Regions from separate parts of the Methylobacterium sp. CM6247 genome, predicted to be linked through region 1. Evidence: riboswitches for the same ligand, from Rfam matches in the RefSeq annotation. Region 1 holds a riboswitch; each other region holds the start of a gene.

Evidence for each region. Region 1 has a riboswitch for cobalamin ahead of ACYQOP_RS05415 (TonB-dependent receptor). Riboswitches for the same ligand answer to the same signal wherever they lie in the genome.
Region 2: it holds a riboswitch for cobalamin, as region 1 does, so the genes downstream of both, ACYQOP_RS02750 (CbtB domain-containing protein) here and ACYQOP_RS05415 (TonB-dependent receptor) in region 1, are expected to answer to the same signal.
Region 3: it holds a riboswitch for cobalamin, as region 1 does, so the genes downstream of both, ACYQOP_RS06670 (TonB-dependent receptor) here and ACYQOP_RS05415 (TonB-dependent receptor) in region 1, are expected to answer to the same signal.

The regions. Positions count from the first base shown of each region.
Region 1 is NZ_JBTXKX010000003.1:971,749-974,005, reverse strand. It holds gene ACYQOP_RS05420 (TonB-dependent siderophore receptor) at 1-667, shown strand, start outside; cobalamin riboswitch at 765-966, shown strand; gene ACYQOP_RS05415 (TonB-dependent receptor) at 1,265-2,257, shown strand, end outside.
Region 2 is NZ_JBTXKX010000003.1:403,688-405,944, forward strand. It holds gene cobO (cob(I)yrinic acid a,c-diamide adenosyltransferase) at 1-157, opposite strand, end outside; gene cobU (bifunctional adenosylcobinamide kinase/adenosylcobinamide-phosphate guanylyltransferase) at 154-666, opposite strand; cobalamin riboswitch at 773-966, shown strand; gene ACYQOP_RS02750 (CbtB domain-containing protein) at 1,021-1,197, shown strand; gene ACYQOP_RS02755 (CbtA family protein) at 1,228-2,007, shown strand; gene ACYQOP_RS02760 (DUF1636 family protein) at 2,000-2,257, shown strand, end outside.
Region 3 is NZ_JBTXKX010000003.1:1,230,503-1,232,759, reverse strand. It holds gene ACYQOP_RS06670 (TonB-dependent receptor) at 1-830, opposite strand, end outside; cobalamin riboswitch at 1,072-1,269, opposite strand; gene ACYQOP_RS06665 (catalase family protein) at 1,353-2,257, opposite strand, start outside.

The sequences.
Region 1 (2,257 bases):
GATCGTCCCCATTGCCCCGGCCACCTACTCGATCGGCCCCGCCAAGCCCGAGATCGGGGAGACGGTCGAGGGCGGTATCAAGTTCCAGCCGCCCGGATCGAACAGCACGTTCCTCCTGTCGTATTTCGACACGAAGAAAACCAATGCGCTGACCTTCGATCCGACCGATCCGCTGCAGCAGGCCTATTACCAGACCGGCGAGATCGCGGTGAACGGCGTCGAGGTCGAGGCCACCGTGGAACTGGCCGAAGGGTTCCGCCTACTGAGCTCGCTCACCGCCCTCAACGCGCGGGTGACCAAGGATACGCCCCCGGACGCGCGGTTCGCGAGCACAGTCGGTAATCGTCCCATTCAAGTTCCGAACATCGTGATCTCGAACTGGGCCGACTATACCGTCCAGACTGGCGTGTTCCGTGGTCTCGGCTTCGGCTTCGGCGTTCGTTACATCGGCGACACGTTCGGCGATGCCGCCAACACCATCCGCGTGCCGGATTACTTCCTGATGGATGCGTCGATCCGCTATACCTACGACAACTGGCGCTTCCAGGTGGCCGCCAACAACCTCGCCGACCGGGTCTATGTCGGCACCTGCGCCCAACTCGGATATGTCGGCTGCAATTACGGTGACGGCCGCCGCATCACCGGCTCCGTCACCTACCGCTGGTAGGCGATACGCATCCGATGAGATCGGCCCCGGATCGAACGGTCCGGGGCTTTTCTTTTGGGCTATTGCCGTCACGTCGTTGACGCGGTCTCTCGCCCTCGACTAGCCTGACGATGACGGTTCCCCTTCGGGGGATCAAAAGGGAACGCGGTGAGGATCTTGCGTCCGATGCCGCGGCTGCCCCCGCAACTGTAAGCGGCGAGCCCATCATCAACACGTCACTGGAGGCTCCGGCTTCTGGGAAGACGATGAGAGGGCGTCGACCCGCGAGCCAGGAGACCTGCCGTCAGTCGTGGTCACACGCGAAACGCATCGGGCGGGGTGTCCTGGTGGGGTGTCGGGGCCTGCGCTCGCGTGGGGATCGGCTTCGTTCGCGGTGACGTGCCACTGCGCTGAGCCGCGCCTGCCGTTCGCCCGCGATGCCCGATCGTCCCTGTTCCTTCCGTTACAGAATCGCTCCACAGCTTGCCCTTGGCGAGACCGTTTGGTCCTCCGCGCAGGCATTTTGCCCGGTTCGACGTATTGTAACGTTATAACATACGATCTAGCAGAAGGGGCGCGGCATTCGGCCAGCGATCACTCCGGTTTGCCCAAACGAACATGCCCACACAGGTCACCAACCGCGCCCCCGGGCGGATATCCCCGGCCCGCGCCACCGCTTTCCTCGCGTCACTCCTCGGCTCGACCCTGCTCGCGGGCGAGGTCCGCGCCCAGGATTCCGTCAGCCAGAATGCCGTCACCCTCGACCAGCTCACCGTGGAGGGGAGCGGGGTCGGCCTGACTCGCGCCAACCCGGTCGGGCTCAACCTCTCGACCCCCTCCCGCAGCGCCAGTCGCCTCGGCCTGACGCCGCTGGAGACCCCCGCCAGCATCGATGTCATCAGCGGCGAGACCGCCCGAATCCGGGGCCAGAACACGGTGGTCGAGGCGGTGACGCAGAACGCCACCGGCATCACTACCATCGCGTCGCCCGGCAACGGCAACGGCGCCTTCTCCAGCCGGGGCTTCGCCGGCCCGAACTCGATCCAGCAGCTCTATGACGGCACGCGGCTGTTCGTGGGCGCCGGCACCGTGACCTTCCCGTTCGATACCTGGAACGTGGAGCGGATCGAGGTGCTACGCGGCCCGGCCTCCGTCCTCTATGGCGACGGCGCCATCGGCGGCGTGGTCAACGTGGTCTCGAAGAAGCCGAGCTTCACGCCGATCCATGCCGCCCGTGCCGCTACCGGGTCGGACGGGCTCGCGCGCCTCGCCGTCGATCTCGGCGGTCCCATCGGCGATGCGGTGGCCTACCGCCTCAATATCAGCGGCAACCGCGACGGCGGCTGGACCAGCCCGAACGGGGATTTCCGCAACCTCGCGGTCTCGGGCGCGCTGCTGTTCCAGCTCAACCCCGATCTCGCGGTGACGCTCAGCCACGATCTCGGCTACCAGGAGCCCGCGCGCTACTGGGGCACGCCGCTGGTCAATGGCCGGATCGTCCAGTCCCTGCGCAACAACAACTACAATGTCGACGGCGCGAAGATCTTCTGGGCCGACAACTGGACTCAGCTCAAGACCGAGTGGACGCCCAGCGCCGACATCACCATCCGC
Region 2 (2,257 bases), 570 kb from region 1:
CGGCCGTGGTCTTACCCTTGCCAGGGCCGGTATTGACGATGAGCAGGCCCTTCTCGATCGTCTTGGCCGCGACCTCGGCGTCCTGGACGGCCTTGCGCTTCTCCATCTTCTCACGGTGCCGTTCGGCCTCCGGGTCGCTCGTGTCTGAAACGCTCATGCGCTCGCTCCGGGTTGGGGTTTCACGATCATCGGCAGTCCCGCCACCATGAACACCACATGGTCGGCCCGCGCGGCGAGGCGCTGGTGCAGTCGCCCGGCCGCGTCGCGGAAGCGGCGGGCGAGCGCGTTGTCCGGCACGATGCCGAGACCGACCTCGTTGCCCACCAGCACCACCGGCCCCGGCGCGCGACCGCAGGCCTCGATCAGCGCGGCGCTCGCCGCCTCGATATCGGCCTCGGACAGGATCAGGTTGGTGAGCCACAGGGTCAGGCAATCGACCAGCACCGGCCCGGTCGCCGCGGCGACGGCCTCGGCCAGATCGATCGGCACGTCCCGGGTGATCCAATCCGCCGAGCGGCGCGACCGGTGAAGGGCGACGCGCTCCCGCATCTCGTCGTCCCAGGCCTGCGCGGTGGCGAGGTAGAGCCACGGCGCCGGGTGGGCTTCCACGAGGCGCTCCGCGTGCAGGCTCTTGCCCGAGCGCGCGCCTCCGAGGACCAGTGTCATTCTTGGGGAAGGCTGCCGCATGGCTCCCTTTAGCGCGAAACCGCCCTGCCCCGTCAAAGCCGGTAAAACGCTTTGGCGGCGCGTTGTCAGCGGTCGCGTGAGCGCGTAGAAGCGAAGTTTGGACGGTGCCCCGGCGACGGGGTGAAAAGGGAATGCGGTGAGGGCTCGCGCCTGAAACCGCAGCTGCCCCCGCAACTGTGAGCGGAGACGGGCCTGCCATCGGCCACCGGAGCGATCCGGGAAGGCGGCAGGACCGGATGACCCGCGAGCCAGGAGACCTGCCTTCCGAAGGGGACATTGTCCTCCCGCTCTATCCTCGAACGCCGCCGGCGGGGCGGCCGGAGACCTGACACGATGACCACGAACACTCTCGCCCTCACCGGCACCCGCAGCAACGAGCGTCTCGGCGCGGTACTTATGGCCGCTTTCCTCGGCCTCGGGCTCGTCTTCATGGCCGGCTTCGCACCGGCGATGGCGCTGCACAACGCGGCCCACGATTTCCGGCACGCCCAGAATTTCCCCTGCCACTGACCGCCTCGCGCTCAGCCAGGACCTGATTTCATGATGATCCGACTCGTGTCGGCGGCCCTGGTCGCCGGCTTCCTGGCGGCTGTCGTCGCCACGGGCTTGCAGCTCGCCCTCACCTCGCCGCTGATCATCGCGGCCGAGCGTTACGAGAGCGGTGAAGCCACGGCGCCGGCCGCGCTATCGATGCCGCGCGGCGCCTCCCCGGCCTCCCTCATCGTGCCCGTCCATTCGGGCCACGACCATGGTGGCAAGACGGACGGTGTCGAAGGCGGCGAGGTCGCACCGGCCTGGCAGCCCGGCCCCGGCCTGCCCCGGATGGTCTTCACCGCCCTCGCGACCCTGGTCGGCGGCGTCGGCTACGCCCTGTTACTGGGCGCGGCTCTCATTGCCTGTGGGCGCGAGCCGAGCCCGGAAACCGGCCTGCGATTCGCCATCGCGGGGTTCCTCGCCGTGGCCCTCGCCCCGGCCCTCGGCCTACCGCCGGAACTGCCCGGCATGGAGGCGGCGCCGCTCGCCGAACGCCAGTTCTGGTGGGTCATGACCGCAGCCGCCACCGCCATGGGACTCTACCTCATCGCGATTCGCCGCTCCTCCATCGCCGTCGCTGGAGGGCTCGTGCTTATCGTCGCACCGCATCTGGCCGGGGCGCCGGAGACGAGCCACACCGCCTCCGCCCTGCCGCCGGGCTACGCGGCCCAATTCGCCGCTCGGTCGCTGGGCATCGCCTTCGTGTTCTGGGCGGTGATCGGCCTCGCCTTCGGCTGGGCCTGGAACAGCGTCGGGCGCAAGAGCCCGGCGACGTCGCATGCCTGACGAGGACATCCAGGCCGGCAGCCCGGTCGTACTCTACGTCTGCGCCACCTGTCGCACGGCCGGCGACACGTCCGAGCCCCGCGCCGGGGCCCGCCTCGTCTCGGCGCTGCGCGATGCGGTGACGGAAGCCGCCATCGAGGGCATCGCGGTCGAAAGCGTGGAGTGCCTCTCCGTCTGCAAGCGCCCCTGCACCGTCGCCGTGGCCTCCGAAGGCCGCTGGACCTACGTCTACGGCGATCTCGACCCGGTC
Region 3 (2,257 bases), 260 kb from region 1:
GTGACGCCGCCGTCGTCCGACCGGCTCCAGCGGCCCGACAGGGAGAAGCGGCTGGCATCGCCGCCATCGCTCGGATCGAGAGTGCCGAAGCGGCCGATCACGCCTTCGGAAATGGCCCGCTGCGGAACCTGGTTCGTCGCCGTCCAGCGGTTGGAATAGGCCATGCCGGTGAGGGAGAACCCGTCGAGGGCAGTGCCCTGGCTGTAGCGGAGAACGCCGTTGAGCTTGCGGATGTCGTCCGGCACCACCCAGGGGCCGTCATAGACCTGAGCCTCGCCGGCGGCGAGGAGCGTCCCCTCCCCGAGGGGTGCGGAGGCGATGGTGAGGGCCCGCTTGTAGCCGAAGCTCCCGATGGAGGTGAGCGCGAGTGGGCGGGGCACTGCGTCGATCGTGTCGATCCGCACCGATCCGGCGGAGGCGAAATCCCCGTCACGGGCGAGATACGGGCCCTTGTGGAACTCCACCGCGCCGACGAGTTCGGGAATGAGGAAGTTGATGTCGGCATAGCCCTGGCCGTGGCCATGGGTGCGCATGTTGGCCGGCATGCCGTCGATGGTGATGGCGATGTCCGTGCCGTGGTCGAGGTTGAAGCCGCGCAGGAAGTACTGGTTGGCTTTTCCCTCGCCGGAATGCTGCGTGACGATGAGGCCGGGCACGGCCTCCAGCACCTCGCCGGGGCGGGTCACCGGGCGATCGTTGAGGGCCCTGCCGGTGATGACGCCCGAACTCGACGTCAGCGCGGGAGCGGACAGGGCGCCAAACGCTTCGGCCCCGCCGGCTCCGCCCGTGGCTCCGCCGAGACCGGGACCGGCGGCAGGGGGCGGACGCATGTCGGCGGCCACGGAGAGTTCGTCGAGGGTCGCCTCGGCGGTGGTGGCCGTCCCGGACTGGGCAAGAACCGGCGAGGCGGATGCCAGGAATCCGAGGGCGAGGAGCGGAGGGACGAGACGAACGGACACAGGCGGAGACCTCGGGCAACGGCAGTGGCACGTCACCGCGAACGAAGCCGATCCCTGCGCGCGAGCGCAGGCGCCGACACCCCACCAGGACACCCCGCCCGATGCGTTTCGCGTGTGACCACGACTGACGGCAGGTCTCCTGGCTCACGGGTCGACGCCCTCTCATCGTCTTCCCAGGTGGATCACCCAGTGACGTGTTGATGATGGGCTCGCCGCTTACAGTTGCGGGGGCAGCCGCGGCATCGGGCCAAGACCCTCACCGCGTTCCCTTTTGATCCTCGCAAGAGGAACCGTCAGCGTCAGGCTAGGTCGGCCGCGACGAGACGGTCAATTGCGAGATGATCCCGCACCGATCATCGCCGCTGCCCTGTCGCATTGCAGCAACGTCCGGCGTCACTCCGGCAGAGCGTCGAGATTCTTTGGCTCCTCGATGCGGCGGCCGTTCTTCTCGGCCCGGAAGCGCTTGCCCATCTCGTAGGCCGATTTGCGCATGCGCATGATCCCGCCGAGCGGCCGGTGCGCGGCCAACCCGTGCCAGGGGCTGAACGATAGACCGTCATCGACGTAAGCCGCGCGGGCCTCGCTCCAGCTCGCCTGCGGCGCGGCGGTGAGGGTGGCGATGGTGCGGTAGGGGCTCGCGGTCTCAGGCCAGACCACGGAGGCGTCCTCCACCGGCATGTCGTCGAGGTTCAGGCACAGCTGCGCCCGCAATTCCCAGGTGCCGCCGTGGATGCGAAAATGCTCCATCACCGCCTCGCGGATCGCGTCGGCGGCGCTCGTGTCGTCCAGAGGCTTGTTCGCCAGCGCCCTCATTTCGGGAGAGACCGGGACGAGGGAGATCTTGGCGATGTGATCGCCGAAGCGCAGCGGGACCTGACTGTAGAAACTGTCGCCGAGGAGATGCGTCTCGGGCTGCCCACCGAGGGTCGCCAGGGTCGGGCTCGGCGAACCGGTGGTCGCGACGACCGCGCTCTGCACACCCCGAAGCGCCGCCGATGCGGCCTTCTTCAGTCCCTCCGCCCGATCGGTGGTCTTGGCGAGGCGCTTCAGCGTCGCGAGGAACGGCTTCGGTCCCGGCGCCGAGAAGGCCGGCCCATTGACGAGCACGAAATCCTGCGTGGCATCCCCTTCCGACCCTTCGAGACGCTCTCCCTCGACACCGAGGACCTTGATCGCCGTGCCGCGCGGGGTGGAGACGCTGTCGTCCAGGATATCACCGGGGATGGTCGAGAAGCGCATCACCACCGGATAGCGCCCCGGCTTCGCGAACAGGCCCTGCGCCAGTTCGGGGGACAGGT